Regions from separate parts of the Paenibacillus sp. FSL H8-0282 genome, predicted to be linked through region 4. Evidence: riboswitches for the same ligand, from Rfam matches in the RefSeq annotation. Region 4 holds a riboswitch; each other region holds the start of a gene.
What was found. Region 4 has a riboswitch for thiamine pyrophosphate ahead of NST94_RS02110 (ABC transporter substrate-binding protein). Riboswitches for the same ligand answer to the same signal wherever they lie in the genome.
Positions count from the first base shown of each region.

Region 1: it holds a riboswitch for thiamine pyrophosphate, as region 4 does, so the genes downstream of both, thiC (phosphomethylpyrimidine synthase ThiC) here and NST94_RS02110 (ABC transporter substrate-binding protein) in region 4, are expected to answer to the same signal.
Region 2: it holds a riboswitch for thiamine pyrophosphate, as region 4 does, so the genes downstream of both, NST94_RS09180 (thiamine phosphate synthase) here and NST94_RS02110 (ABC transporter substrate-binding protein) in region 4, are expected to answer to the same signal.
Region 3: it holds a riboswitch for thiamine pyrophosphate, as region 4 does, so the genes downstream of both, NST94_RS12300 (ABC transporter ATP-binding protein) here and NST94_RS02110 (ABC transporter substrate-binding protein) in region 4, are expected to answer to the same signal.

Region 1 covers NZ_CP150146.1:6,084,835-6,092,957, forward strand. The annotation lists gene NST94_RS26345 (alpha-amylase family glycosyl hydrolase) at 1-3,294, opposite strand, end outside; gene NST94_RS26350 (phosphotransferase) at 3,549-4,535, opposite strand; gene thiC (phosphomethylpyrimidine synthase ThiC) at 4,621-6,363, opposite strand; TPP riboswitch at 6,466-6,574, opposite strand; gene NST94_RS26360 (beta-galactosidase) at 6,646-8,123, opposite strand, start outside.
Region 2 covers NZ_CP150146.1:2,140,532-2,148,654, forward strand. The annotation lists gene mdh (malate dehydrogenase) at 1-358, shown strand, start outside; gene NST94_RS09160 (hypothetical protein) at 486-914, shown strand; gene NST94_RS09165 (AraC family transcriptional regulator) at 990-1,874, opposite strand; gene NST94_RS09170 (GDSL-type esterase/lipase family protein) at 2,168-4,375, shown strand; gene NST94_RS09175 (SDR family oxidoreductase) at 4,471-5,343, shown strand; TPP riboswitch at 5,431-5,532, shown strand; gene NST94_RS09180 (thiamine phosphate synthase) at 5,646-6,251, shown strand; gene thiS (sulfur carrier protein ThiS) at 6,290-6,493, shown strand; gene NST94_RS09190 (thiazole synthase) at 6,549-7,316, shown strand; gene thiH (2-iminoacetate synthase ThiH) at 7,350-8,123, shown strand, end outside.
Region 3 covers NZ_CP150146.1:2,833,268-2,841,390, reverse strand. The annotation lists gene NST94_RS12335 (hypothetical protein) at 1-108, opposite strand, end outside; gene NST94_RS12330 (TIGR00266 family protein) at 271-951, shown strand; gene NST94_RS12325 (transcriptional repressor) at 1,025-1,504, opposite strand; gene NST94_RS12320 (S-layer homology domain-containing protein) at 1,823-2,479, shown strand; gene NST94_RS12315 (amino acid ABC transporter ATP-binding protein) at 2,575-3,327, opposite strand; gene NST94_RS12310 (amino acid ABC transporter permease) at 3,341-4,009, opposite strand; gene NST94_RS12305 (amino acid ABC transporter substrate-binding protein) at 4,063-4,899, opposite strand; TPP riboswitch at 5,122-5,225, shown strand; gene NST94_RS12300 (ABC transporter ATP-binding protein) at 5,424-6,119, shown strand; gene NST94_RS12295 (ABC transporter permease) at 6,100-6,876, shown strand; gene NST94_RS12290 (ABC transporter substrate-binding protein) at 6,873-7,910, shown strand; gene thiM (hydroxyethylthiazole kinase) at 7,952-8,123, shown strand, end outside.
Region 4 covers NZ_CP150146.1:478,193-486,315, reverse strand. The annotation lists gene NST94_RS02135 (HAMP domain-containing sensor histidine kinase) at 63-1,490, opposite strand; gene NST94_RS02130 (response regulator transcription factor) at 1,487-2,161, opposite strand; gene NST94_RS02125 (pyridoxamine 5'-phosphate oxidase family protein) at 2,281-2,700, opposite strand; gene NST94_RS02120 (MFS transporter) at 2,861-4,081, shown strand; gene NST94_RS02115 (hypothetical protein) at 4,154-5,605, shown strand; TPP riboswitch at 5,764-5,874, shown strand; gene NST94_RS02110 (ABC transporter substrate-binding protein) at 6,036-7,085, shown strand; gene NST94_RS02105 (MTH1187 family thiamine-binding protein) at 7,646-7,939, shown strand; gene NST94_RS02100 (ABC transporter permease) at 7,936-8,123, shown strand, end outside.

The DNA of each region.
Region 1 (8,123 bases), 1.2 Mb from region 4:
TGATACATTTTCTGTAGAATATTGGCCTTTTTGCAAAGCAGGAACAGCTCTTCTAATTAAATTAAGTTGTCTGATATGTTTCGCCAGAGGATAATTTAACGAGTCTGCAAGTGTGCCAGTAGCATTGGTATATTTACCGTAATCTTGAACAGTAACACTACCCTCAATATGATCGCCAAAGTAAGCACGGCCTGTTGTACTTAACGGCGCATTTGGACCTACATCAATGACTGATCCTTTTTTGAACTCAATTTCAGAACCATAATAGATCGCAGGTATTCCTCGGAAGGTGAACATCAGCGCGAGATTCTCAGCCCAAGTGTCCTGTGTGCCGGCAAATCTTTGATTTTCTGGTGCTTGGTCAGGTGCATAGTCATGAGAGTCAATATAAGTTACATTCCAGGTAGCATCATTATAGAATTGATCACCGCTTCTCATACTGAATGCTTCCTGAGCAGTTTTGAAAGCCCAGTGCATTGGAAAATCAATAACATCCATACCCGATTTCTTCGAATAATCAGGCGTATGATAAGTATTTCCTGTTAAAAAAGCATTGTTCGAGGTAGGTTGTCCTGCTGTAGTAGAGTTATCTGCCCACTCTTGTTCCACCGATAGCTTGTTGGAAGCGTAGTCATTTTGACCGTCACCTGGATAGGGTTTTGAGCTTTTCCAAGTATAAAATGGTGTTGATATCGCCGGAATTCCACTGTTCCACACATCTCTGTACCGAGTAGCCACTTCCCCAAAGACAAAGAAGTCTGAGCCCCCTCTTGTTTTCCATGCCGGCACAAAATATTTGTTAAAAATATACCGGCTTACATGCTTTACAGTATCGACCCGGAAAGCATCCACACCCATATCAATATATTGATTATAGCTGTCGATTAGATACTGATTCACTAGAGGATTCTCTGTGTTTAAGTCCACACAGTCTCCCGCAATCTGTCCTGTCTGGACGGTGTAAGACTCCCAAGAAAGACTTTTTTCTGTATGGTAAATGTTATTGTTAGTCTCCGCAGTCTTCATTAAGGCAAGTCTTGCCTGATATTGCTGATCCGGGGCCATGGAATCATAGTTAGCTGGCAGCTTATCCGTAATTTTGAGCATGTTACTCACGGTGTCCGCCGCCGTTGGATCTTTTTTGAACATCGGGAACAGATTTTCTTCTCCAAAATTACCGGTATGATTGACGACAATATCTTGAATAACCTTTATCCCTCTAGCGTGTGCTGCATTGATCAAATCCTGATAAGATGCCCCTGCGGATTCATATCTTGGATCTACTTTTGCAAAATTTATTGCATGGTACCCATGATAATCATAACCGCTGGCATTCTGCACCACAGGTGTAATCCAGATGGCACTGAAGCCTAGTGCTTTAATGTAATCGAGCTTTTGAATCAGTCCTTTAAAATCCCCTCGCCAAGCTGGATCAGAGTCCGGATTTCCTGCCTTGGCATCCTCCCATGCATGTTCGTTGTTACTCGGATCACCGTCATAAAACCGGGAAGTGATTACAAAATAAATCGTATCTTCACGAAAATCGCCCTTATTACCAATGTTATAAACAAAACTCTGTTTAGTTTCATTTCCGGCACCATCGATCACAAGGAATTTTAAGGTTGTCGTCTTGTTAATCAAGATAGACGGTCCGGTAAGAGATGTCAGTGCATTGCCTGAAATATAGACTTTTGAACTCGTTGTTGGTTCCGTACCATTATCTGTGTAATATGCTGTGGTCGTTGCCGCCTTGTTGTCTTTTATATTAAAAGATACGGAAACCGCTGAGCTCGAATTCCCAACAGGCAGATTCGCAGTGATAATCGGAGCTTGCAAATCGGCATTCAGATCAATCACATAAGCAAAAGAGCCTACATTACCCGCTTGCCCTATAGAGTTAACGCCGAATGCTTTGATAGTCAAAGAAGAAGGTACTTGGATTGGAGTCGTATACAACGTTGAGGTTGTCGTAGGTGTTGATCCGTCGGTCGTATAATAAATTTTATCGCCGCTATTTGTACTGGATAGGGTCACCGTTTGGGCAGAATCATAGGTTTTGGGCACAGGAGAGACGGATATCACCGGAACCTTAGGAACGTCTGGATTGGCGTCATACCATACGTTATCTGAGTTATACCAGCCCTCTTTTACGCTGCGAGATAAGTCAGCCGTCTGCTTGCCATTGCCGTCATTAAAGATCAGGCTTGCCCCTGTAGCATTTGGAACAGTATAGCTATACCAATCGTTCCCGTCCGATTTCATCAGTATTCCCGGCCATGCTCCACTAGTCGGAACGGTTACCGGATTCAGATTCCAGTAATGGATGCGGATCGCTGCATTCCAGCTTGCTGGTTTCTTAAAGTGAACGGTTAGCCCCGCTGAAGTAGGTGTAGGTGTTGGCGTCACTGTTGGCGTTGGTGTGGGTGTTATGGTAGGTGTTGGCGTCACTGTTGGTGTAGGAGTTACCGTAGGTGTAGGAGTTACCGTAGGTGTTGGCGTCACTGTTGGGGTAGGAGTTACCGTAGGTGTTGGTGTCACTGTTGGGGTAGGAGTTATCGTTGGTGTTGGTGTAGCTCCGGCCGAAAGGGTCACATAGTCGATATTAATATTCCCGCTATCATCCGAGTCATATTTATAAGCAAGCGTGTTATTTCCTGCCTGTAAAGAGAGTGTTTCTGTTTGGTCTGCCCATGTATCCCAGTTGGTCAGGTTGGCTAATGTTGTCTGTGTAACCTTTATTCCATTGACATAAATGGACACTTTTTTAGCACTGCCGGATGCATTAGCATAGTGAAGCGTGGCATTATAGGACCCTGCTGCGGAAGCCTGGACGTTAAAAGTGGTGGCTGCTCCTGTAGTTGTATATCCATCAACAAAACCAGTGCCCGAATATCCGGTGTGATTCGTATTTACTTTTGCACCACCAGACAGGGATGCACTCTCTGCTTCGTATTTCCCGGCGACCGGAATAACAACCGTCCAGTTCTTCCCGCCGTTATTGTCCCAACTATCCGTTGGAGCCGTGATGTGATAACAATAAATTAGGGTGGCGCCTTCCTGAACATTGAGGTTGGCGATGAACGTGGTTCCATTTTTGGTCATCACCGTGTCCGTAGTATTAGCCCAGTTATTCGTAGTCCAATGTAAGGTCACAGCTGCCGCTGTAGGATTGGTATAGGTGACTGTATGATCCGTATTGCTGGCCGATGCTCCACCCGATAAACCAAATAAACTAAAAATGAGTGAAAAAATAATTAACCACGAAATATAACGCCTGGATTGTTTGGATACCAAGTAAATAACCTCCTCATAATTTTAAGTGCAGCTTACGATTTTAAGCGCTATCGTGGGGTGCAAACGTTTGCAAAAATGAGAAAAAAAGAAATACTTGATAGGTTTGATCTCCTCCTTCAATGATTAATAAGGAAAAAACTCATTGTATGCGTTTACAAACAGCTCTATATCTGATGGATTTTCCTTGTTAAGATTATAGGCGCCAAACTTTTGCTGGTCAATGCATCTTTTAGGCTATAATTCAATCGTTTTCACTATAAGTTCCCTAAGATACCAGGTAAATTGTTCAGGTTCTTAGCCAGCCAATTCATTTCTTTTGCAAAACGTTTTGGAGGTACACTATGTTTGTCCATCGCGGCATTAATCCACCACGGGCTTTCCATATACCACAACAACTGCAATGATTTTGTTAAATACCCCTGCTCCACCGTTCGTTCCTCACGATATCCGTCAATAAATGCTGAAGCTAGTGCTCCATCTAAATCTTCATCTAAAGCACATGACATCACTGCACGTGCAACATCAAGCTGCGGATAATCATATTTGAACCGATCAAAATCTAGAATTGCAGACAATTGACTATCTTGAAATAAAAGATTATCAACCCATAAATCACGATGTGCCCATCCAGCTTCAAGTCCATCGAATATTTCCGGATCTATTTCTTCAGTCGCTCTCAGTTGTATCTCTAGGTCAGTGATGAGTGAAGTTTTGCCCATTTCCTTTGATTGTTGTAGGAGTACATTCCAATGTTCTAAACGTTCCTCAGGGCTTTGGGGAATAAATTGTGGGGTTCTTTTCAAACTAAGGGTCCCATCATTTAATAAACGATGCATTTTACCTGTGGCACGACCCAAATCAAACATTTGAAGGATGTTAATTTTGCCCGGCTCTATGACACGCCCTTCACAATATTCCATAACCATAAACGTCTCTCCCATATCTGATTCCAGTAAAACTTTATGGTTATAAGCCAACAATTCGGGACATGGGAGTCCCTGTAGATACAATCTTTTCTGTTGAGAAAAGGCGAAGCTCAGTTCTTCTGGGTTATACAATTTATATCTTTTTTTGTTGTATTGTTTAAGTAGAAATGGTCCTGATTCCGTTGTGATTTTCCACTTAAGATTTAACCAGCCACGTTTTATTGGGGTAGCATGAAGGACTTTCAATCCAAAAAAATGATAGAAACTATTACTTAAATCCTCTAAAATGGCTTCCTCTGAACGAATCGCTTCCAATTCATCAACTCCTATCTATTCAAAGTATAAAAGAAGAAGCCGCCAATGACGACTTCTTTTAGATATTTCTTTTTAGCAGAAAAAGTTATCTATAAATGAGGCTCCCGCCTTGGAGAAACTCTTGCGCCTTCTCTTGCATTCCTGATTCAATTCTCGTCGTATTCCGGATATTATGAGAGATCTTCATACTGCAAAATTTCGGCCCGCACATGGAACAGAAATGAGCTGTTTTAGCGCCTTCCGCAGGCAATGTCTCATCATGATATTCGAGCGCTCGCTCAGGATCTAACGATAAATGAAATTGATCACGCCAACGAAATTCAAAACGGGCTTTCGAAAGAGCATTATCCCGGTCTTGTGCTCCTTTATGCCCTTTCGCCAAATCTGCGGCATGAGCCGCTATTTTATAAGTAATGACCCCTATACGTACATCTTCCTTATTAGGCAGGCCAAGATGTTCCTTCGGAGTTACGTAACATAACATAGCTGTACCGAACCAACCAATCATCGCTGCACCTATAGCAGAGGTAATATGATCATAACCAGGCGCAATATCTGTAGTCAGTGGACCTAATGTATAAAAAGGGGCTTCGTTACAAGTTTCAAGTTGCTTATCCATATTCTCTTTAATCAAGTGCATCGGCACATGTCCTGGACCCTCTACCATTACCTGTACATCATGACTCCAAGCTATAGCTGTTAATTCACCTAACGTCTCTAACTCGGCAAATTGTGCTTCATCATTCGCATCAGCAATCGAACCCGGACGTAATCCATCGCCTAGGGAAAAAGAAACATCGTACAGCTTCATGATTTCACATATCTCTTCAAAATGTGTATATAAAAAGTTCTCTTGATGATGCGCAAGACACCATGCCGCCATGATGGAGCCACCTCTTGAAACAATGCCTGTCATACGTTGTGCAGTCAACGGGATATAACGAAGCAGAACCCCTGCATGAATGGTAAAATAATCAACCCCTTGCTCCGCTTGCTCTATGAGCGTATCACGGTATACTTCCCACGTTAAATCTTCCGCTTTCCCATTCACTTTTTCCAACGCTTGATAGATAGGCACCGTTCCAATAGGAACAGGAGAATTACGGATGATCCACTCGCGTGTCGTATGAATGTTTTTACCTGTTGAGAGATCCATTATATTATCTGCACCCCAGCGGGTGGCCCATCTCATCTTCTCTACCTCTTCCTCTATGGATGAGGATACTGCGGAATTTCCTATATTGGCATTGATCTTCACTAAAAAATTGCGTCCAATAATCATTGGTTCACTCTCTGGATGATTGATATTCGCTGGGATGATGGCGCGGCCGCGGGCTACTTCATCTCTTACAAATTCCGGTGCCACATTCTCACGAATCGCAACGTATTCCATTTCCGAAGTAATAATCCCTTTGCGTGCATAATGCATTTGAGAGACATTACGCCCCTTTTTCGCTCGCAAAGGTTTTCTATGGAGCGCTGGAAACACTTCCGCCACAGCTTTTCCTGTTGCATTCCCGTTATCTTCAGGCTTCACGGTTCTTCCTTCGTACGCTTCCGCATCCCCTCGTTCCTCAATCCAGCTTAGACGATTGGGCTCTAACCCCTGACGAATATCAGTATGAATATTAGCATCCGTGTAAGCCCCGCTTGTGTCATAGACATGAATTGGGGCATTCTCCTCTTCGCCGTCTATGCCCGCAGTTGGACTAAGTGAGATCTCCCGCATAGGCACCTGTATATCAGGCCGTGAACCCTTTACATACACTTTTTGACTTGCTGGAAAAGCTGATAGATTGATTGGATCGTTGTTCAATTCGCTTGTCATCTCAATTCCTCCTATAAGGTGATTTGATCAAGCGGAGACGGTCTACTCCCACACATAGAAAAGGCCACATCTGTATAAGATGCGGCCTTAGAGTAGACAAATAGAAATAGAGCTCCATTTCCTCCGCTGGCATTATCCAGATCAGGTTTGACGGTCGATAGTTATAACTATCCTCTCAGCCTGGTTCCACCAAGCTCCCGTGACTATATAATTGCTACTTCAAAGTATAACCGAAAAGAGAGAATTATCCAAATCTACTCAAATGTGAGATCAATGTATACGTTAGTTCAACACCAATACCCCAAATCCTTCCAGAAGAACCTCGCCCGACAATGTTGTGCCGCTCAGTAAATCTGTTTTGGTCTCATGAAGATGGATCGTGACAGGAGTCTCACTATAATTAAGCAAAAAAGCATAACTGGAAGAAGCTCCGGTACGGACTTGCAGCTCTACCTCTTCTGGGAGCTCCAGCCAATCTGCTGGCGATTGTAGATCAATTAAATTTATGATCTCAGCCGCTGCCTGTTCATTAAATACGGCTCCGTAATACCAAACCTCACCCTTGCCGCGACGATTTCTAGATACCGCCGGTTTTCCTGCATAATAATCAGAGGCGTAAACCGCCATCACTTCAACCGAAGCTTCCTCTATTTTGAGAATATCATTAAAGTCATCTGCTCCCGTAACGACTTCGGCCGCGCCTGACCAGCTAATTGTTGTTGGCTGACGACTGCCCTTAACCATTGTGAATTCTTCAACTGTGATCCCGCATAGATCCTTAGCAGCACCTGGGAAAGGACGCATATTACATTGACCGCGCTCATCCTTATAGCCGGTTCTACAGCCGAAGATCAGTTTGCCGCCTTGCTGAACATATTCATCCAGCAGTGCTGCTGTCTCATCTGTCATAATCGCTGGGTGAGGATAGATAAGCACGTCGTACCTTGCAAGCTCCTCCAGCGTTGTTTTTTTGCGTAAATAGAGTACGTCATTCGGGATATGCTTCTGCTGAAGCGCCTTGTACCACTCCTTATTGCTCTTCCACATAAACGGGCCATGCCAAACATCGTATTCTCCATCCCACTCATTGTCATAATCACGAACAATAGCAATGTTAGCCTGATTACGAGTACCGACAAACGCATGACCTGCTGCTGCCAGCTCCTGACCGATCTGCCCCGCTTCCCGCACTCTCCGGTTAGGCTGATTATGATAGTCATTGATTCCATGCCAATAAATTTCATTGCCCATCGTAGCTGTCCGCCAGCGGAAATATAACACCATATCTGCTCCATGAGCGATCGACTGATAAGTCCATAACCGCATCTGCCCGGGCTTTGGAGAAGGCATATCCATCCGGTTCACCCAGCCACCCGGGCCCGACTGCTGCTCCATAATGCAGAAATTCGGGGATATCGAACGAACAACAGATAACGACAGTCCCCAGCCTCTATCATTCAGCGGATTCCGCTCATTCGGGTCATAAAAAATAGTAGAGAACTGAGGATAGGAATCATAGCTGAAGAAATCCAACAGTTCATCCGTCATTTCATGGCTATCGAGATGCCCGAACAGACCGTTCGTGGTTACCCACTGCTTAGGGGCAAGTTTACGGATGATATCCGCTTGGTTTTTGGCAAAAGAAATTGTATTGTCCGAAATAAACCGTTTTTCATCCAATGCCTGATGAGGATTGGGTTGCTTCGGTACTGGAGTCGGACGTGGAAGATAGACCTGAGACCAGTCACTATAGCTTTGAT
Region 2 (8,123 bases), 1.7 Mb from region 4:
CATTCCAATTGATACATTGATATCTGCGGATCGTATTGATGAGATTGTGCAACGTACACGTGTAGGTGGCGGAGAGATTGTTAACCTCTTAGGAAATGGTAGTGCTTATTATGCACCAGCGGCTTCTTTAGTTCAGATGGCGGAAGCTATCTTGAAGGACAAAAAACGGATCATTCCGGTTATCGCTTTGCTCGAAGGAGAATATGGCTACGATAACCTGTTCATGGGTGTTCCGGCGTTACTTGGTGCCAATGGTATCGAGAAGATTTTTGAACTGGAGCTTACAGCTGAGGAAAAAGCGGCTTTAGATAAGTCTGCTGAATCCGTGCGTAGCGTAACAGCTGTGCTAACTGTATAGATTGTGACAGAGGTATGAAGAAACCCCCATTTTGTTCACTTAAAATGGGGGTTTCCTTTTCTTCTCAAGCAATAATGGGTATAATTAAATGTAACTATTATCACAGTTAAATTGGAGGAGATATGTTATGGATTGGAACGTGTTGTTTTTCTTACATATGATCGGAACCTTGGCACTTGGCTTCTACCTTGTGCTACCCTTCATCCTAGGACGTGCAGAGAAACTGTCGTCTGGGGCTAAAGAAGGAACGTTAAGTGCAGTAACCGGATTTAATCGTTTTGCGCAGTATGGATTGGTGATCCAACTCCTTACAGGCGGTTACATGATGACCAAAGGTGATTATTCAGTAGCGTGGATGATTATTGTTGTTGTGTTACTGCTAGCGATGTTTGCGCTTGGCGGTATTATGAGCAAGCCTTTGCGTCTTGCAGCAGCTGGAATTCGTGAGAACCGCGACGTTAGCGCAGAGACTGGAAAATTGCGCACACTTAGTGCACTGCTTACGGTGTCATTGCTACTAATGGTATTCTTCATGGTGTTTAACGACATAGTTTAATCTATAGCGAATTATACCCGCCTCCGTAATGGAGAGCGGGTTTTTCGTATGTTCCGGTAATTTATCTTCATTCCGTTAATCCCTGATAGGATCCGTATAAGACTTCGGCCGGTAATTTAACGGAGAAACACCCGTCCATCGTTTGAATTGTCGGCTGAAGTGGCTCTGGGAAGCAAACCCGAGTTGTTCAGAAATCATCTGTATTTTTAAATCGGTATGAAGCAGCAAATGTTTTGACTTCTTTAATCTTAGATTAGTTATGTACTGCCTAGGAGATATCTTATATACCTTTGTAAACAACTTATGGCACTGCACCCGACTTAAGCAAAGCTGCTCAGCAATCAAATTAACCGTGAGCTCCGGCAAATGAATATTGGCTGCAATATATTTTTCGATCTGATGAGCAGTTTCCACCTCGTACAAAGAGTTTGCTTGTCGCGCTGTGTTGGAATTCTCCGAATTCGAGAGCTGTACATCAATGAGTTCAGTCAAAATCATCAGGATGATCGCTTGCAAACGAAGCCTTTCTTTTACAAGAATCATTTCTTCAATTTCCTCGGGAAATCCAGTGGAGGCCGTCGTGGCGAGAATATTGTTCTTAATAAATTCATCCAAATGTTCCAGTTGGTGATTTAATCCCGAATGCTGCATTTGCTGGTTATTCCATTTCTGTACAGCCTGAGACTGAAACCATTCACGAAACTTTAAATCGTCAATATCGAAATGAAAGGAGAGGTAGATATAGTTGCTCAGGCCAGAATTAACTACATAATGACGTAAGCCAGGCGGAATAATTAACCAATCTCCTTTACCAAAGGCAATGGAACTTCCTTCTACATATTGATGGGAGTTGCCGTCGTAGCAATACAATAGTTCGAAGATTTTGTGATGATGATCAGGGTATGCCCACCCAGGTTCTGCTACACGATAATGAACACCGATCAGCTGCAGTGTACTCATAATGTTCGGAAAGCTGACTTTGTAAGCGATAGGAGTTCTCCTCCTTAGGATCAATAGGGATGTTCTTAATTATATCAAGGATACCTATACATATGACCATTTTGCAGTGTGAGCCGTTGATCATTCCATGGTTTTCGTTACAAAAGGTCAAAAAAAAGAATGAAATCATCATTTGAATCACTTTAGAGAACAGGGATAATGGAGGGACCTAGGTAAGTATTTCGAGAAACGGAAGGAAGTGTAATGAAGTGAGAAAGCTGTGTAGGAATATACTAATCTTATCTTCTTTACTTATGGCTTCATTGACTCTTACTCACGGTACAACAGAGGCAGCCTTTATAAAAGATGGGGCAGAGAGGCAGCCTCCAACCCAAATTGCAAGCGTATACAAGTTGAATTTTACAAACCAAGTTAAAACAGGATATCAATCCGTTAGGTATGATCCTAATCACGGTGTACAATTGTATGACTCATCTTTAGGTTATGGTTTTGTTCAAGAGACCAACGCTTTACCCGCCAGAGAAGTGCACACCGACTCAATTACATCCGATGGAACAGGTTTTTTCATCACAGAACCTATTTTTTTTGCTGAACCTAAATCTGAGAAAGATAATTATAACAACTACGGAATGGCGTTTCGAATGGATGCTCCCCCTGGAACCTACAACGTATATGTAAAAACGACTTCTGACGCAGAGGATGGGATCGTGTCAGTATCAGGAATGCAGACCAGCCGCTTGTTGAAAAGTGGACATTGGGACGCTGCAAAGCTTGTACCCGTCAAGCATACGGCTGTAGCCAAAGGGAAAGAGTGGACTTATACGTATGTAAACGGCCGTGACCATATAGATATTGAGATCGAACCGAACAAAGTGAACACAGCTGTGGGGATTGAGGAGATCATACTGGAACCGATTTTGCCTCAGCATAGAGCGGCTGGAGCTCTTCCGAATTTATTTATACTTGGAGATTCCACGGTCAAGTCCTACACCTTCGACGAAGCACCAATGAGTGGTTGGGGCCAGATTATTGGCAGTATGTTTAATCAACATAAATTGAGTGTAACTAACTATTCCATGGGGGGACGCTCGTTTAAAAATGCCTATACAGAAGGTCGACTGAACGACATTTTACTGAATGGCAGCATTGGAGATTATGTGTTTATTCAATTCGGACACAATGATGAGAGCGCAGATGAGTTCAGACGTTACGGCAAAGGTTCGACAGAAGCAATGTATGAAAATTATCTTAAAGAAGTTTATCTCCCTGCGATTCAAGCCCGGGGCATGATACCAGTACTGGTAACGCCAATGTCCAGAATTAAAGGGAATGCAAGTCCGGGATATATCTATGAGAATTCTTTTAAATCAAGAAAGTTTGTAGATATTCTTAAACGGGTCGCAGATGAATCTGGAGTTACACTTATTGACCTTAACTCGGAAAGTCTGAAATATTATAACGAGATCGGTGTAGAAGCAATAACATCCCTCTTCATGTCAATTGAAGCCGGAGAAACGCCAGGCAAAACAAATGACGGAAGTTACGCTAACGGGCATCCTTCAAAGAAAGTCGATGGGACTCATTTTAAAGAAGCGCTCTCCAAACAATTTTCACGGATGATTGTCACGGAGCTTGTAGAGAAAGGTGCTACTGGCGATTCTACTGCTGCCTCCATTACTCCTTACCTTAAAGGGAACGTTAAGCATGCGGCACTAACAGGGAACTGGGGTAAGATTTTTCCGGAAATAACGAATGATACGACGACTGGGGAAGCTGCTTATTACCGTAATCAAATTGAAAAATTAATCCAGCTGGGAGTAATGGGCAAAGACCGTCAAGGGAATTTTAATCCGGATACGGAGATGACAGTTGCTGAATTCACACGCAGTATTTCTAAGTTAATGAAAGTGGAAAGATCAGATCTTGCCTATTATCCGAAAGGTAAGCTGTCACGTGAAACGATGGGTGCTATTCTCTATGACGTTTACCAAATAAAGTTTGCTAATAAACCTAAGTACATGACTGATTATAACGGCACAGCAGTAGTGCCAGGAGATCCTGGCTATGATTCGAATCTGGAGCCAGGAGCTAGAGGTGCGATGTACTATCCTCTTGTATCCTGGACGCAGCTTGTTGATACAGCGGACATTTCTCCTTATTTAATTTCAAAAGTGAAAAGTGCATATGAATTAGGACTCATTAGATCTGAAGTGGGGATTGCCAGAGGCGAAATGGTCAATGGGACAGAACTAGAACCTAAAGCTATAGTGACCCGGGAGAAAGCGGCCAAAGCTCTGTACTTTATGTGGGTGCTGGAACATGAAGTGAATGCAGAAAATCATGTTTCTTCTCAAAATAGTCAGGGTGAACAATTCAAGGCACAGCAGCGATGCTGTGTCTATTTGTATGCAGTGAATTCCTCTCCACTTACAGCAGTGTATCTCTCACGGTTGTTTATTTCTACTTTCATTGTGGTAAGTAAGATTCGTAAAGCGATTTAAGAAAATGACAAACCCAGCGTATAAACGTGCATAGTTGTGCCATCCTAAGACGATCAGTTAACTATCAATTTGCTTAACGAGAGGAGATAGGGAAGATGTCAGGCAACAATAAACAAGCTACAAAAACCTTACCCCCACAGGAGCAGCATCATCAGCCAGGGATTGAGAGTGAAATGACGCCGCTGCCCAAATACGAGCCGGCAAATTATAAATCAGCAGGTAAACTGCAAGACAAGGCGGCGTTAATTACCGGTGGAGACAGCGGAATTGGGCGTGCAGTTGCTGTGCTTTTTGCTAAAGAAGGCGCTGATGTGGTCATTTCATATCTTAATGAACACTCAGATGCAGAGGAAACTAAACGTCAGGTCGAGCAGGAAGGCCGCAAATGTATCCTAATTCCAGGTGATATCGGTGACGAGAAATTCTGTAAGGATCTTATTAAACAGACGGTGGAGGGCTTAGGAAAGCTTGATATTCTCATCAATAACGCGGCAGAGCAACATCCGCAAGCTAAGATCGAGGATATTACTTCCGAGCAGCTTGAGCGTACTTTCCGTACGAATATATTTGCGATGTTCTATTTAACAAAAGCAGCTATGCCTCATTTAAAAGCAGGATCTACCATTATAAATACAACTTCAATTACCGCTTATCGCGGAAGCCCGCAGCTGCTGGACTATTCATCAACTAAAGGAGCTATTCTTAGCTTCACACGATCCTTGTCCACGAATCTGGCAGAGAAGGGCATACGGGTAAACGGTGTTGCACCAGGTCCAATCTGGACACCGCTGATTCCCTCTACCTTTGATGCAAAACAGGTTAGCGAGTTTGGAGGTACACAGCCTATGAAACGGCCTGGACAACCAGAAGAGCTGGCACCAGCCTATGTATATCTGGCCTCTGACGATTCCAGTTATGTGACTGGACAGGTTATTCATGTAAATGGTGGCGAGGTAGTAAACGGTTAGATCAGTACAGCTAATGTGAATAAATGGGTGTATTTCAATAAAAAAATATGTTACTATAAACCACGTTAGCATTTTAAAATTGTATATTTATGTCACTAGGGGTGCCGATTGGCTGAGACGGAATGGATTTCCGGACCCTTTGAACCTGATCTGGTTAAGACCAGCGTAGGGAAGTGGAGAACGAATTTCTGTTGTCGGGCTATTTGTAGTGCCGTCTATATACAGATTCTGACTGCCTTCCTTACGGGGGGCAGTTTTTTTGTTTTTTACTGACCTACAGGGAAGTGAGAGAGGAGATCGTGATGTTGCAAGCTGAGATCCATCTAATATCAGACGGCAAGCTACAGCTGAGACATTTTGTTGAACTAGCTGTCACGGTGCAGACATGGGTCGATTATATTCACCTGAGAGATAAGCAATGTCCTGCATGCGAACTGCTCGCTGCGGCACAGAAGCTGTTGGCTGCCGGTATGCCCGCTACCAAACTGATAATCAACGACCGGATCGATGTAGCCTTGGCAGCTGGTGCCGCGGGGGTTCAGTTGGCCTGGCACAGTCTGAGTCCGGTTACAGCCCGGCGAATTGCACCTCAGCTTTGGCTGGGGAGATCGGTTCATTCTCCGGAAGAAGCGGCGAATGCCTCAGAGCAGGGAGCTGATTATTGCTTGTTTGGTCATGTATTTCCCTCGGATAGCAAGTTAGGGCTGCCCGCACGTGGGTTAGAGCTGCTTGCAGAAACGGTGAAGACCAGCTCTATTCCTGTAATTGCGATTGGCGGAATTAGCCCCGCTAATGCGGCGCAGATCATCAGGAAAGGTGCGGCAGGAGTTGCTGTGATGTCCGGTATTTGCGGAGCGGATGATCCTTATGAGGCCGCCAAAGCTATTCATAAGGCGGTTCATTCATAGCCTGGAGGTAACAGCACGGGCGAAGGGGGTGATTCAGAATGAAGCTGTTGATTAACGGGAAATCCGCAGAGTGTTCTGGTGGTATTCAAACTATAGCTGATTTGATCAGTCTTCCTGAGTGGTCGGGTCGTTTGATGATCATTGAGCTGAATGGAGAAATTGTCAGTAAGGAGAATTATGAAAGTACTGCTCTGAGCGAGGATGATCGTTTGGAACTGGTGCACTTTGTTGGTGGGGGTTGAGATGGAGCGGTATAGAATTTTGAGAAATTTATAAGAACCAAAGGGAGGTAATTTCATGCATGACCCGTTACATATTGGCGGCATCGAATTAACCAGTAGATTATTTATCGGAACCGGAAAATATAGCCGGAATACGTTGATCCCCGAAGTGATCGCAAGCTCTGGTTCTCAGGTGATTACTGTAGCGCTTCGCCGAGTGGACCCGCAAGGTGGAGCAGAAAATATCATGAACCACATTCCCGGCCACATGACTCTTCTGCCTAATACCTCAGGAGCGCGTACAGCGGAAGAGGCAGTCCGTATTGCAAGATTAGCAAGAGCTGCGGGACTGGGGAACTGGGTCAAGATCGAAGTGATCAATGATCAGAAATACCTGCTTCCAGATAATCTGGAGACCATACGAGCTACAGAGATTTTAGCAGCGGAGGGTTTTGTAGTATTGCCTTATATGAGTCCGGACCTTTCGGCTGCTTTACGTCTGAGAGATGCCGGTGCTGCTGCTGTGATGCCGCTTGGTGCGCCGATCGGGACGAATCGCGGCCTGCGCACCAAGGAGCTTGTGCGTATTCTTATTGAAGAAGTGAATTTGCCGATTATTGTAGACGCCGGGATTGGCAAGCCCTCGGAAGCGGCGGAAGCAATGGAGATGGGGGCCGCTGCTGTTCTGCTTAATACGGCTATCGCAACGGCACGTAATCCGCTCGTCATGGCGGAAGCGTTCCGCGAGGCGATATCCGCTGGCCGCAAAGCTTATTTGGCAGGACTGGGTCCTGTAGAAGAAGTTGCTTTTGCTTCGTCACCGTTGACTGGATTTTTGAACTGAATTTGATAGGTCACGAAAGGAGGGAAGATTAGCATGAGCTTTTTTGACACACTGGCCCGCTTGGAGCAGTATCCTTATGAGCAGCTGTGGAAGGAGTTCCGGGAGGATGACGTTAAGCGGGCGCTTGGAAAAGACAAGCTGAACGAAAATGATTTGCTGGCATTGCTTTCTCCGGCAGCAACGCCGCTGCTAGAGGAGATGGCGTTGGCTGCACAGCGACTGACCCGTGCACATTTTGGTTATTCGATGCAGCTGTTCACACCGATGTATCTTGCGGATTTTTGTGTGAATCATTGTACCTACTGCAGCTTCAGCTCCATTTATGATTTTCCGCGCAAAAAGCTGTCCTTGGAGGAGGTCCGCAGGGAGGCTGAGAAGATTGCAGCTACAGGTCTGCGGCATATCCTCATTTTGACTGGTGAATCGCGCCGGGAGAATCCTGTCTCATATATTAAGGATTGTGTAGTTGTACTTAGAGAATTTTTTTCCTCCGTCAGTATTGAGATAAATCCTCTATTAACTGCAGAATATAAAGAGCTTCTTCAAGCAGGGGTGGATGGATTAACACTATACCAAGAGGTGTACCACCAGGAGACTTACAGAAAGCTGCATGTTAAAGGGCCTAAAAGAAACTACCGGAATCGCCTGGATGCACCTGAACGCGGCTGTCAGGCAGGTTTTCGTTCTGTGAATATTGGTACGTTGCTCGGGATGTATGATTGGCGGCAAGAGGCATTCCAAAGTGCCATGCATGCCCGCTATTTGCAGGATCGGTATCCAGATTGCGAGATCAGTCTGTCACCTCCA
Region 3 (8,123 bases), 2.4 Mb from region 4:
CTGTGAAATGGCTCCATAATCACTATTCAATCTACGACTCTGTGCTGCGCACCAGGTTCCGGAGCGCTCTGCCTTACGCAAGGCTTTTTGTGTCTTGGTTCGTGCCATGTGACACCACTCTCCTATTCATGGGTGAATGATTATTGATCTTACATCTATAAGACAACTTCATTTTAACATATTCCAGACTATGAGCGAAGCAAGAATTCCGTTACACTTAGAGCAAAGCTAGTATTCTATCTTATCTAAATAGATGCGGAGGTTTAAAGGATGAATTACCAGGTTTTGTATGAAGGTGCTTTTGCTATGTTAAAGGTCCAACTAAATCCCGGTGAAAGCGTAAAGGCTGAAATGGGCGCAATGGTCGCGATGTCACCTAACGTAGAATTAAAAGGAACCGTGGATGGTGGTTTAATGCGCGGTCTCGGGAGAATGCTGAGCGGTGAGAAATTCTTCTTTCAAGAACTTAGAGCGACCCGTGGTCAAAGTGAGGTATTGCTGTCGCCTGGCTCACTCGGCGATATTCAGGCGATAGAATTAGACGGATCGTATAAACTGTTAGTTCAAAAAGACGGATTTCTCGCCGGAACTGAAGGCATTCAAGTAAATACCAAAATGCAGAATTTAACCAGAGGGCTCTTCTCCGGTGAAGGCTTCTTCATTGTAGAAATCAGTGGCAGAGGAACGGTGTTCCTGTCTTCCTTCGGTGCTATCCATGCAATAAATTTAGGACCTGGTGAAGAAATGATTATCGATAACGGACACCTCGTAGCATGGCCAGACTATATGGACTACAAGGTGGAAAAGGCAGCCTCTGGCTGGCTTAACAGCATAACTAGTGGTGAAGCACTTGTCTGCCGCTTCCGTGGAGAAGGTGTAATTCTCGTTCAGAGCCGTAACCCTGGCAGTTTCGGAACGTGGATCAAATCCTTTGTACCTACTCGAAGCTAGACTTCCTAGAACGCAGTAATCAAAAAAGACACAGGCTTAGAGAAAGCCTGTGTCTTTAGGTTAGAAAGCAATCTTACGAGACTGCTTTATCTGCTTCTGCTTTTGCTTTTTTGCAGCCAGTACGTTTACATGTTCCATAAGTACCCTTGAAATCAAGGCGGTGATCCGTGACGTTAAAGCCATATTCACGTTCCACTCTTCTCTCCAGCTCCACAAGCCAGTCGTCCTTAATTTCCTCCAACCGACCGCATACGCTGCATATCAAATGATGATGCATATGCGAATGATCGTTCCCGCGCAAATCGTAACGGGCAACTCCGTCTCCGAAGTTCATCTTCTCTACAATGTGTAGCTCACATAAAAGCTCAAGTGTACGGTATACCGTTGCCAGGCCCAGATGTGGATAGCTGTTCTTAACAAGCATATATACTTCTTCTACGCTTAAATGATCCTTCTCATTGTCGAGCAGAACGTTCACTATAGCTTCACGCTGAGGCGTTAATTTATATTTTTGCGCCGCAAACAATTGACTGATATTTGATATTTGATCCATTTGGTCTCCTACCTTCCCGGAACGATTTAACATCCGTACCCTCTGAGACGCTCCTATTTATGCAGTTAAGACAAACCATAAATAGTAATCGTTACGATATAATCATAACAAAATTAACCACGAATGAAAAGAGCCTGACATCATTATATCATTTCATGCCACTTATCCAAAGTACTACACCCCAATCTGGCCTATATTTCTATTAAAATCTACTTTTTCGTGAAATAATACAGATTAGACCGCAACCTTTCCATAATTTACAACGTTAAAGGAGTGACAAAGGCTAAGGAGCCTATCCATACAACGAGGTGAAAAGACATGAACATGAAAAAAAGCACACTAGCAGCGATCACAACCGTAGCCATTTTCTCCTTTTCTTTGGGTGGTCAGATGTTTGCAGCTGGGAACACCTTTAAGGATATTGATAACATAAACGGCAAAGAAAAAATCATTTCTTTAAAAAATCAAGGGTTAATTAAAGGTGTCAGCGAATCTCAATTTCTCCCTGGCTCTAAGGTAACTACAGCCCAAGGGATTCAGTTTATCTCCGGCGGTCTTCAGCTCAGCCTCGCAGCCATTGACTTTAACAAAGCTCCTGTTGCCAGCGGCTTGTTCACAAAAGTAAAAGACAAAGCCTGGTACGCTGAAGCCTTCATCAATGCTTATTACAATCAAGTTAAGCTTCCAAAAGACATTGATCCTAGCCTAATTATGACCAAAGAGCAATTCACTAACTATCTAGTGCAAGCGATCGAAGGCGTTGGTAATCTGCCGATGATCAATATCGTTCCAGTAGATATCGCCGATGAAGCGTCATTGACCCCTGCGTATCAAGGCAGTATTCAGCGCTCCCTGAAATACAAGATCAATACTCTAGACGCTAACGGAAAGTTTAATCCAAAAAGCGAACTCACCCGTGCCGAAGCAGCGATTATGCTTTACAACGCTTTGGAGTTCCTGAAAACTGGAGGATAAGCCAAATTTCAGTTACTCTTCTCATTTGAATAATCTACACACGAAAAAGCAGCTCCGGATGATTCCCGAGCTGCTTTTTCATATATATTGTCTTTCTACTCTTCTTCACCATTCAGTCTATTCAGAAATTGCAGAGCCCGGGGATTCTTCGGATGCTCCAGCACTTCTTGCGGCGTTCCTTGCTCTAAGATATGACCGCCATCCATCAAAATGATCCGGTCCGCTACATCGGCGGCAAATTTCATCTCGTGGGTCACAATCACCATAGTCATACCTTCTGCTGCTAATTGTTTGATGACCTTAAGCACTTCCCCTACCAGCTCGGGGTCGAGCGCCGAAGTGGGCTCATCAAACAACAGCACTTCTGGATCTACTGCCATAGCCCGGGCGATGGCCACTCTCTGCTGCTGTCCTCCTGACAGCTGATGTGGATAGTTATCAGCTTTATCAGCCAAACCCACCTTAGCCAGCAGTTGAAGGCCCCGCTTACGCGCTTCTTCCTTGGTTCGTTTCAAGACAGTTACCTGTCCCTCCATCACATTGCCTAGCGCAGTCATATGCGGAAATAAATTATACGATTGAAAGACCATCCCTGTTTTCTGCCGAAGAGCTAATACGGAATTCTGAGGAATTTTCTTATGATCTGTAAAATTGATGGTGATATCCCCGAGTGACAGGCTGCCTTGATCCGGGATTTCCAACAGATTAAAACAGCGCAGCAGTGTAGTTTTTCCGGAGCCGGATGGCCCAATAATGACAAGTACCTTTCCATGCTCCATTTTCAGATCAATACCCTTTAACACTTGGAGTGCGCCGAAGGATTTATGCAAATTAATGATTTCAATCACAAGTATCTCTCCTTTAGGTCGCAGAGTAACGATCGAGTCGTTTCTCCAAGTAATTTTGCAGCGCCGACAGCACAGAACAGAACACTAAATAAAACAATCCTGCTTCGGAGTATACCAGCAGAGGCTCATAAGTGGTAGAGGCTACCTGCTGAGCAGTTCTAAACATCTCCGTATAGGTGATGATCGCTGCAAGCGATGTATCTTTGACCAAGCTAATAAAAGAATTGGATAACGGCGGTACAGAAACGCGTGCAGCTTGTGGCAGAATTACGCGGCGCAGAGCCTGCCCACGAGTCATCCCGACTGAGAACGCAGCTTCCCACTGGCCTTTATGTATCGACAGGATAGCAGCGCGTACGATTTCCGATGAGTAAGCCCCTACGCTAAGGGTAAATCCAATGGTGGCGGCAATGAAAGGGTCGAGTACAATACCAACAGCCGGCAAACCATAAAATATAATAAATAGCTGCACTAACAACGGGGTTCCCCGAATGACCCATACATAAAAACGGGCGATTAGCTTCGGAATTACCCACGGTGAAAGACGTGCCAACGCGGTTAGGATCGCCAAAATCAATCCAAGCACAAAGGAAAGTAGCGCCAACGGAATGGTAAAAGCCACCCCGGCTTTAAGCAGGGGTAGCAGTGTATCTAAGAAAATTTGTATTTTGCGGTCATCCATTATTCAGACATCCTTTTTAGCTTCTAGGCTTAATTAGCCTTGCTAGCCTTGTATTATTTTGAAACGTCAGCTCCAAAGTATTTCTCGGAAATTTTCAAGTACGTTCCATCACTTTTCATCTCTTTAATCGCATCACTGACCGCATTCACCAGCTCATCATTGCCTTTCAGGAATACCGCGGCACTTTGTGAGCCTTCAGGAATCTCATCAACCACTTTAATTTTTGCATCTGGTTTTTGTTTTTTCAGATCCAGATAAGACAAGCCATCATTCACAGTTGCATCAATACGTCCCGAAGTCAGCAGGTCCATCGCTTGATTGAAACCGTCCGTAGCTACGATTTCAGCACCGTTCTCACGAGCGATGTCGGATAAGTTACTGGTCAGGGATTGTCCGGCTTTTTTACCCTTTAGATCAGCAAAGGTCTTAATATCCTCATTGTTTTCGCTCACGATCAATACTGCCTTGGATACAATATAGGGTTCAGAGAAATCATATTTCACTTTGCGATCTTCGTTAATGGAAACTTCATTAAAAATGACATCAAACCGTTTCGCATCCATCCCAGCAAAAATACCATCCCACTGAGTTTCAAAAAATTCAGCTTCAACACCTAAACGTTTGGCTACTTCTTCGGCAATTTCCACGTCAAAACCCGTCAATTTCCCCGCAGTGTCATGATAAGTAAAAGGTGCATAAGTCCCTTCTGTACCTATCCGCAATTTGCCGCTGGCCTTCACAGCCTCCAAACTGTTTTGCGCTGAAGATGCTGCTCCACCATTCGTTCCAGCTGTTGGTTCAGCAGCCGTATTGGTATTCGAATTATTGCCGCAAGCCGCTACAAGGACCACGGTTAACGCCAATATAATAGTTAAACTCCATTTTTTCATTATTAAATCCCCTCTCTCTATCCGGTTTTTTTCCGGTAAATTGAATAGTACACTGCCATCACATGATCGTCAATACTTTTTTCCGATTATGTACATCGGAATTGTAATATTAACTAGATTTCTACTTATATCTTACCCAATCTTGGATTAATCCTTCACTTCTTTCTCTCTTTACTTCTCAGAAAGATATGGTATATTTATAAACAAATTAATATGGACCTGTTATTTCACTAGGGGAGTCGGCCGACTGAGACGGAGCTTCAAGCTCCGGACCCTTGGAACCTGATCTGGATCATACCAGCGGAGGGAAGTGGAGCAGAATTTTCATCAAGCATGTTAAGTGTTATTATGCAGAATGAACTTTTTGACCCATTCATTTCCTCTGGAAATGGATGGGTCTTTATTTGTTTAGGCGCTCCACAAAAATATTAGGAGGTTAGATCATCACGACCATTTTATCTATTCAAGGCCTAACCTACTCTTTTCCGGAAACTGAACAACCCCCTGTATTCGCAAAACTATCCATGGATATCAGGCAAGGGGAATTCGTCTCCGTAGTAGGTGCTAGCGGATGCGGGAAAAGCACATTTTTCAAAACGGTTGCCGGTTTACTCGAACCTACTCATGGAAAAATAAAACTCCCTACGCTCCCCTCAACCGCTAGTCGTTTAGGTCAGATCGCTTATATGCCTCAGCAGGATTTATTGCTGCCTTGGAGAACAGTGCTCGACAACTGCCTTTTGCCCTGGGAGATCATGCCCAGATTTAGTAAACAGGAAACAATCATTCAGATTCGGGAAATGTTGGCCCGCTTCGGCTTAACAGATGTAGAGAAGGCTTATCCCCATGAACTTTCGGGAGGAATGAAACAGCGAGTCGCATTTCTGCGCACCTTAGTGGCTGGAGGCGGAAGTGGCCTTATGCTGCTGGATGAGCCCTTTGGCGCTCTCGATGCCATGACCAAACGTGAGATACACCGTTGGCTGTTGGAGTTATGGGGTGAACTGAATCAGACGATTATGCTCATCACTCATGATCTGGAAGAAGCACTATTGCTCAGTGACCGGATTTATTTATTATCTGGCGGTGCGCACAGCGAATTACAGGAGATCATTGTCGATCTACCAAAACCAAGACATTATAAGATGAACTATGAACCCCGGTTTATAGCACTACGGGCAGAGTTGGAGCGAAGATTGCATGCAACCTATACCTTTTAAAAAACATCTAGACAACTATGGTCCCTTCCTTCTTCTGGTACTGCTCATTCTTGTAATCTGGGAGTCAGCTGTTCGCCTTCACTTGATTCCAGCCTTTATTCTCCCTGCACCTTCATCTATTGGCATCGCATTGATCGAGCACAGGCAATTATTATTTGGACAGCATTTATTAGCGACGTTGCAGGAGATACTGGTAGGTTTTGTCCTTTCTGTGATTTTTGGTGTATTGCTGGGTATTGGAATGTTCCTGTTTCGCCCCGTAGAAAAGGCCATCTATCCCTTCCTTATCATTAGCCAGACGGTCCCATTAATTGCGCTATCGCCCATTTTTATTATGTGGTTCGGATATTCGCTGTGGAGCAAAGTGGCTGTGGTGTTTTTGACGGCTTTTTTTCCAGTTGTAGTGAGTACATATGATGGACTTCGTACAAGTGGCCAGACTTACAAGGACTTATTATTAACATTTGGTGCAAACCGCTGGCAGCTGCTTGTCAAAACCCAAATTCCACTGGCGTTGCCTGCTTTTTTCTCTGGCTTAAAGCTGTCCATTGTATACTGCGTCATCGGAGCTACTATCGGGGAATGGCTCGGCGGCAGTAAAGGACTCGGTTACTTCAGCCGCAGAATGGCCGGAAATATGCAGAGCGATGAAATGTTCGCGGCTGTATTTCTGCTGTCCGCGCTTGGTGTTGTGCTTTTTCTGGCGATAGCTTTACTCGAACAATTATTTTTAAAGAAAAGAGGATCTAACCAATGAATCATTTAAAATCCCCACAACGAGGACTTATTTCTGTATTTCTAGTATGCACACTTTTGCTCTTAAGCAGCTGCGGGAAGGCAGACAAGCTAAATAACAACTCCCAAACCGGTTCCTCCAATACCGATAATAAGCAGTCACACAAGCTGACGATTATGCTTGATTGGTATCCCAATGCCGTTCATTCCTTTCTATACGCTGCGCAACAGCAAGGATTTTTCCAAGAGGAAGGTTTGGATGTCGAGATCAAAATGCCTGCGGACAGCAATGACGCCCTAAAGCTTGTAGCAGCAAATCAAATTGATCTAGCGCTCAGTTATCAGCCTCAGGTGCTTATGGCACGCGGAGAGAAAATCCCTGTACGTTCGATTGCAGCAATCGTGCGGCATCCACTGAATCATCTGATGGTTCCTCAAGCAGGCAGTATTCATAGTCCCAAAGAGCTCGTGGGAAAACAAATCGGCTATTCCTCCATTCCGCTCTATGAAGCGATGATTCGGACAATGATCCAGAGTGATGGAGGCGATCCTTCATCCGCCAAGCTGATTGATGTAGGTTTTGACCTTATCCCTGCGATCTCTACAGGACAAGTGGACGCAATAATGGGCGGATTCATCAACCATGAACAACTGATCCTTGAAAAAGAGGGACATCCGGTCACCTCGCTTAATCCAACGGATTACGGAGTACCTGACTATTATGAGCTTGTGCTGGTGGCCAGCGAACAAGGATTGCAAAATTCTGAAGCCTACTTTAAAAAATTTCTAAATGCCATAACAAAAGGACAGGAATTTGTGGAGCAGAATCCTGAACAAGCCCTGGATTTACTGATTGCACATGAAGATGCAACTTCACCGCTCGACAAGGAGATTGAGAAAAAAAGTCTTGAAATTCTACTGCCGCTGATGAATGCAGGCGATCAAACTTTTGGTTATCAAGACCCGACATCTTGGGAAAAGGTTCAGCAGTGGTTATCCACCAACGATCTTCTACCAGAAGATATTAAAGCACAAGAAGCTTTTATCAATCTGTAACGTTTAGTTGGTTATTCATACAAGCTTGAGGAGGAATTATGATGAGTTACTTAGCCAAAGTACGGGAATCCAACCCCTTGATCCACAACATCACTAATATTGTAGTAGCCAATTTCTCAGCCAACGGTCTGTTGGCGCTGGGTGCCTCTCCCTTTATGGCGGATGCCCACGAAGAAGTGATCGACATCGCCGCTATGTCGTCTGCTGTAGTTC
Region 4 (8,123 bases):
CCTCGGTATACAGCATAACGTCCCAAGGTTAAGGACAAGGAAGTGCCAAGTTTAAGTTTTGTTTAAATTTCACGATGCGGATCAAAGATTACAATAGAAGTGCCTTTGCCTGTGCTCTCCACAACCCATTCCAGCTCCATATGCTTCATCAAAAGATCGACGATAGACAATCCCAAACCTGCCCCCTTGTAATCGGATGGACTCTGAATGCCTCGACCATGATCCGCAATAATTATGGCACGTTGTTCATTACGTTGCTCCGTTGAGATCCCGACATAATGCCCGCTGCTGGCATGTCGTACAATGTTTTGATACAAATTATCGAGAATACGGCGGAACCAGACCTCATCCACCCTCCAGAATAGCGGTTCGGCTTCCAGGTTAATATCAATATCGAAGCCCTCTTTTTCCCATACGGGGTACCAAGCAGCCGCACTTTCCCGTAACAAGCGTAAAACATCTTTACGTTCCAGCTTCAAGGTTACCCGTCCACTATTGAGCAGATTGTAAGATAAAAGATTCTCGATCAGGACGCTAAGATCCGCAATACGCTCATCCATAAGCTGTAAGGACTGCTTACCTTTTGAGGTCAGATCCTCTTTGGTCATAACATGGATATGGCTGCGAATGACGGTTAGGGGTGTGCGTAAATCGTGAGATAAATTCGAGACTAGACGCTTACGCAACTCTTCCTCTTCTATTTCCCTGCGTCGGCTTTCATCCAGTTTAGTTACCATCGTATTAAAAGCTTCCTCCAATCGACCGATCTCGTCCAGTTTTCCTGTCACTATAGACTTAGGCATTCTATCCGGGCCTGTGATCGTCATCGCGGTTTGCAGTTGCAGCAGCCGTTTGCGAATTTTTCTAAAGAACATCCATGAAACCAGAGCGAACCCTCCAAAAAGGGTAAATAACACAAAGTTATACCAAGCCCAAGCCCCTAATCCCCCATAAGCCCCTTTGTTCAGCAGCTTGCTTGGAATTTGCATCACCATAAATCCCTTGTCTGCCTCCACTTTGTCCCCCACGAAAGCAACGATGGCTAATGGATCACGATTCGTACTTTCTTTCATAAATGAAATAGCCTCAGCCGCAGTCCACTGATCAGGAACTTCAGGGTAAATCTTATCCTTATCCCCTTCTTCAGGCGTGAGAATCAACTGGGTTTTTCCCTGCCCGTCTACCCAAAACATAGTAGCCTCGGTGTATTTTCGACTCAATTCAATCAGCCGCTGATTTATGGCTTCCGAAGAAGCATTTTCTAAGTGAAGTGCCTCTTTATGCCACATAGTCTCCAGCGGTGCAATATTCGAATACAGGGATGTATCTACAGGCGGGGCACCTTTGGTCACTTCGTTAAGAATATTGTAGCCAACAAAAGACAACGGAAGGACCACAGGGATAAATAGCAGTGCAGATACGATAATTAGCAAATACCCTGATAACAAGGAGGAATTACGTTTCTTGCGAATGCGCTCTAATCCTCTCATGCTCTTACCCGGTAGCCGATCCCACGGACAGTTTCGATAATTTCCGGATTACCCGGATCAAGCTCCAGCTTTTCGCGCAAATAACGAATATGTACCATCAGAGTTTTATCCCCTTCGATATAAGCCTCACCCCACACGGCCTCGTAGATCTGCTCCTTCGTCATAATTTGGTTAAGATGACGCAGCAAATAGGAAAAAATCTGAAATTGCTTACCTGTAAGCATGATTTCTTCCTGAGTCTGAGCATTCATTACGCGGTTATCCCCTTCATATACGACTAGATGTTTAAGTGTGAGCGAATCCTGAACAGATGCCCCATTCCTTCGGAGCAGCACCTCAATTCGAGCGGCCAATTCATCCGGATGAAAAGGCTTGGTCAAATAATCATCTGCGAACTCCAAACCTTGCAGCTTATCATCAATAGAGGTCCGGGCGGAAAGCATCAAAATGGGCAGCTTAGGGTAAGAACGTTTCAAACGTTGCCCGATCGTAAACCCGTCCAGACCTGGTAGCATAACATCGAGAATAGCCAGTTGGCAGGCGCCGGCTTCTTCCATTGCTCCTTCGCCGCTCCGTAACCAGCGGACACTATATCCTCTTTCGCTTAAATCAGCAGACACTACACTGCCAATTTCACGATCATCTTCAATATATAACAGAGTAACGCTCATGTAGCTTTAGCTCCTCCCCGATATGAATACCTAAAAAGTTGAAGTCATTATAACACATCAAACAGCCCTCCTACCCCATATGGGATAGGAGGGCTGTTTGATCAATTCAAAGCTATAGCTTACGGCTGCCATACTCCATGCTCTTTATTGCTGCCTACATACTCAATACGTGTTGGAGTAAGCTCCAAAATTACATAATTAGGATCATCAGGTCCTGTAAACCATGGCTCCAGCTCTTTATTCCATACCTTGGAGCGCAAGCCTTCATCCTTAGAGACGGTAGCAGTTGCTTCAATCTCCAGCACATCTTTGCTTCCGCCTGCCTCATAGCCAAGCAGTACAAAAGCATTCGGATTATCGGATAACTCCTCCACTTTATGAGTTTTGCGATTTGTAGCCAAATAAATTCTCAAACCCTCATGGAAAATGGCCATATAACGTACTTTCGGCTTATTTCCTTCTTCGATCGTACCAAAGGAACCGAACTTGTTGTCATCCAATGCCTTAATAATGAGTTGCTCCAGTTGTTTGTTATCCATTACGTAAATCTCTCCCTTCAAGCATGTAAACAAAAGTTTATATATCCAAGCTCACCGTTTGGATTTATCATAACAATGGTGCTTATTATAATGTACCCTTCAGGTTCACATTGAATCCGACCTTACCTCATAAACTACTTCAAGATAAGGAGCTTACTTCGTGAAAAAACTGATTTGGATCGGCTGTCTTTCCTACTTCGTTATCGGTCTGGCACATGTTGTGCTGGGATCTATTCTGCCCGTTCTACTGCAACATTATGATCAAAATTATAGTGCTGGCGGTGAATTAATCTTTAGTCAATTCGCTGGTTTTTTAGCAGGTGTGTTGGTCTCTCCCCTGCTTAATCGCCGCTTCGGAAAACGTGGAGGCATCCTCATTGCCACCAGTCTTCTACTAGTTGCAGAAATTGCCTACGCCTTTCTACCGCCTTGGGGCTGGATGTATGTTATCGCTGTTGCCGCAGGTTTTGGTTTCGGGATGATCGAAGCTGTTATCGGCACCATTATTATTGGTGCTGTAACCGAAGGAACTGCTATTGCAATGAGCCGGCTTGAAGTGCTATTCGGGATAGGCGCACTCGTGATGCCGCTTATCGCCAGTCCGCTCATTGCTGCCGGAGCGTGGAGATTGGCCTTTCTAATCGTCGCTGCCTTCTCCTTAATTTCTCTTATCCTCTGGACAAGAGGGCACTTCGGTAATCTACAACGAATGCTGGATGAACGTGCCTCTGTCCAAGGAGCAGACAATTCGCAATCCTCAAGCTCACGTTCTAACAAAAAATTTCCGTATAAAGGTAAGCAATGGATTCTGTTAGGGATCTTCATCGTTTTCTTTTTTCTTTATGTAGGCACAGAGATGAGTTTAGTCAACTTTATGCCGGCTATCTTTATTGCCAAGCTAGGGATGACGGAGTCTGCCGCAGCACTGACAGTCACTTTCTTTTGGCTGGCGATGTCTACAGGAAGATTGTTTGCGGGTGTAATTGCCGAAAAAATATCTTACCGCGTGTACATTCTCAGCAGCTGTTTACTAACCTTGTTACTGCTGACACTCTTTCCGTTCACTGACAATCGAATGGCTGCTTTCATTGTAATTCTGCTGCTGGGGCTGTTTATGTCCGGTATTTTCTCCATTGCTTTAGTCTTCTCCAGCAAAATGCTGCCTGGCACCGAAGAGTCAACACCCAGCATTATGATTGCTTCCGGAGGTGTTGGCGGTGCTTTGCTACCTCTGTTTATGGGCTGGTCTATGGACCATTTAGAAGTGGCACAAACAGCCGGATTACTCGCCGCTTTTGCCGCCTTCTTGTTTCTGCTAAGCATTGCCGCATGGAGGTTCCAGTCCATGCAAGCGGTGAAAGGAAAGAGTTCCCGTATTTAGAACAGTATCAACGTTATCCTTTTAGGGTAATGTGATCTATAAGCATATTCTGAGCACAAGGATGGACGATGAATGAATGAGTCTTCAACTGAGCCTTTGTTACATACTGCGCTCATGCAGTTTATATTTCCCTTTTCTATAAAAAAGGGCGATTCTAAGCAGCTTATCCAGCAATTACAGAACGACGGCTTCACACGTTTTTTTCTGGATAATAAAGAGCTTGAAGCTGCCTATTACGGAGATGGCTACTGTGTTTCCCATGAACGAATGGAGCGCACCTATTTACCGTTTGCTGCACATGTCCTTTTTCCACGCAGGAAGGATGCCGACTCGTTTCGCCGTTTTTCCAGAGTAAATAATCTCGACTGCATTCTGGAGATTCCGCAGCAATCTATATTTTTCAAAATTCTCTCGACGGATATATTCATATGTCCTTTTCAGCTTGGATTCGTGACGATACGTGTCCAGCTGGAGGGGGATTCAATTCCCTTTAGTATTGCCCTAGAATTCGCGGATCGTTTCCGTGCGCTAGAGAATACCTTCATACAGGATGATTACACTTATATTCATTGCGGGGAACAGACCTATGAGATGGTAGAGGATTTTGTCTTCCGAAATTTGGTGGATGGACTGGAGCCATATCTGGATCAATCGGATATCAATGGGGCTTATTTCGAGACCCTTCCTTTTTTCGTAGATGAAAGAATGCAGGTGCAAGCTTTTTACGGCTTTCAGAATGAAGAAAGCTCTGATGAGATTAGTGTAAATCTACGCTATCGCGCCTCACAGCTTGATGGAATTAATCTGAACGGAAAGCCCTATGCCAGTGCCAGCGATCCAGCGTATATTGCAAACTATTGTCATGAGCATTCCTATAATCGCTGGGGTCCAGACACATATTATATGATGAATGAGCAAACCTTTTGCTGCATGACCCGCGCTGAACAGGAGATTGCTGTTAGTCTAGCCAACCAGATGTACGGGCAATATTATTACGGATTTTTACTCAATATTTTCCACAAAATCGTTCTGCTAAAGCTCGCCAATATGCACTCCCGACTTCGGATTAATCATGATTATGAGGAAATAGACAATCTAATCTACTCCATCAATAAGTTCTCGGCAAAGTTCTACTTCTTGGAGTTGATTTCCCAGTCGCAGGGCCGGGAGATATTTCTTCAGCTGCGTAAAGTATACGGAAACGACGCTTTGTTCGAGGAAGTGAAAGAAACCTTAAATGACCTGTTTCAGTATCAGGATAAGTTTCAGTCCAAGCGACGGGATAATCTGCTGATGATTCTTACTGTATTTACGGTAGTAAGCGGGATTTACGGCATGAATCAGGTCATTGACGATCTGGATGGAAAGATTCAATGGAGTAAAATGATTGGTTATTCTCCCTTTGAATTTCTTGCCCTCTTCGTGATCATGAGCGGGATTCTGATCAGCGTTGTCCTCACGCTAGGGGCGCTGGTTAGTGAGCTTAAACGGCGTCACCGCAAGAAATATAAAGATCTAGACTAGCAAAAAAGAAACTACTTGATTGGAAAAATTCAGGAGTGCACTACTAGACATTCCGAGTACAGCCGTCTATAATACACCGTATGCGAGAAATATAAGATATAAAGTATGGGTACAAAACTTATGCTTACTTATATTGCACATAGAAATACCCGTTAACTTCATAGAACCAGGGGTGCTGGAATTGGCCGGCTGAGATTGTATCCCACAAGATACTGACCCTTATACCTGATCTGGATAATGCCAGCGTAGGAATCGCCAATTGGTTCTGGTCCCTGTGACCTTAACTAACCTTGCGCCAAGCCAGCGTCCCGATCACTCGGGGCGCTTTTTTTGTAAGATCACTAAAAGATGTAGAAAAACGTACATACTACACTTTACGGTTCATGTTGTGAAGACGGGATTCTTGTAACCTTAAAGGAGAGAAGAAGACATGCACCTTAAAAAAGCACTTACGTTGTGCCTCACCTGTGTACTCATTCTTGCCATTGCCGGATGCGGCAGCAACAATGGGAATACAGCCGGAAACAAAGCAAATGCTACTGATCCAACTGCTGCGGCTGGGACGGATGCTCCAAAAGAGCTCACCAAAGTTAAAGTCGCACTCGACTGGACACCGAACACGAATCATACCGGTCTATACGTAGCTAAGGATCTTGGTTACTACGCTGAAGAAGGTCTGGACGTCGAGATCGTTCAGCCAGGCGCAGCGGGTTCTGATACTATGGTTACTTCTGGCGAAGCCGCATTTGGCATCAGCGCCCAAGAAGGATTAACACTAGCCCGTCTACAAGGCGTGCCCCTTGTCTCGATAGCAGCTATTATTCAGCATAATACGTCGGGATTCGCTGCTCCAGTAGATCGCAATATTAAATCACCAAAGGATTTCGAAGGTAAAACCTACGGAGGCTGGGGCTCACCGGCCGAAGAAGCAGCCATGAAAGCTATCATGGATCCTGAAGGTGGCGATGTGAAAAAGGTGAAGCTGATCAGTATCGGTGAAGCTGATTATTTTACCGCCGTCAAACGTGACATTGATTTCGCCTGGATTTTCTACGCTTGGACTGGTGTTGAGGCTGAGTTGCGTGGCGAGCCATTGGATATGCTGTACTTAAAGGATTATGCGCCGCAGCTCGATTATTACACGCCTGTGCTGACGACGAGTGAGAAGCAAATTGCAGATCATCCTGATCTGGTGAAGGCCTTCATGAAAGCCACATCAAAAGGTTATCAATATGCCATAGATCATCCGGAAGAGGCTGCCGGTATGTTATCGAAGGCCGTTCCTGACCTGGACGCCGACCTTGTCCTAGCTAGCCAAAAATGGCTTAGCCCAAAATACAAGGACGATGCTGCCCGCTGGGGCGAGCAAAAAACCGAGGTCTGGCAGAATTATGGCGACTGGATGTACGATCTGAAGTTGCTGGATAAACCGCTGGATGCTGCTAGTGCATTCAGTAATGATTTTTTACCGGCGGAGTAGAGAGCGGACTTCAGAACCAAGAAGGTTGGACGTTACTTAAGGAAGGAGGAACGGAGCGTAGTGATGTGCTACGTGAGTACCGGACTTCCCAAGTTCGTTCAAGATTCGATGTCGAGTTTGCTTCCTGAATTACTTCGTTATCAAAGTTGGCTTTTTGAACTTACCTTATAATTTAAGAGTTCAAAAAGTCGGCTTTCAGAACCAAGAAGGTTGGACGTTACTTGAGGAAGGAGGAACGGAGCGTAGTGATGTGCTACGTGAGTACCGGACTTCCCAAGTTCGTTCAAGATTCGATGTCGAGTTTGCTTCCTGAATTACTTCGTTATCAAAGTTGGCTTTTTGAACTTACCTTATAATTTAAGAGTTCAAAAAGTCGGCTTTCAGAACCAAGAAGGTTGGACGTTACTTGAGGAAGGAGGAACGGAGCGTAGTGATGTGCTACGTGAGTACCGGACTTCCCAAATTCGTTCAAGATTCGATGTCGAGTTTGCTTCCTGAGTTACTTCGTTATCAAAGTTGGCTTATTGAACTTACCTTATAAAATGAAAGGATTGATTATTGTGGCTAACACCCTACTAAGCATTCAAGTAATTCCAAAAACTCCGAACAATGAGGATTCCATCCCATACGTAGATAAAGCGATTGAGGTCATTCAGAAATCCGGTGTTAAACATCAGGTGAATCCGCTGGAAACCACAATGGAAGGTGAGCTTAGCGAGCTGCTGGAGGTTGTGCGTCAGATGCAGGAGGCGTTGATCGAAGCAGGCAGTCCAAGCGTAATTTCGCAGATCAAAATCGCTCATAATCCTAACGGAATCAGCATGGATAAATTGACGGAGAAATATCGGCCGTGAGATCGACCTGGAAGCTAATATGGCCGCCCCTTGTGGCGGTCGTCTTCTTTTTAACCGTATGGCAGCTATCTGTATCTGTATTTCATATCGAATCCTGGATTCTGCCGAGTCCTGCTGATATTGCCCGTGAATCCACCAGTAACGCTTCTGGTCTTTGGGCTCATACGATGGCTACGCTGCGGCT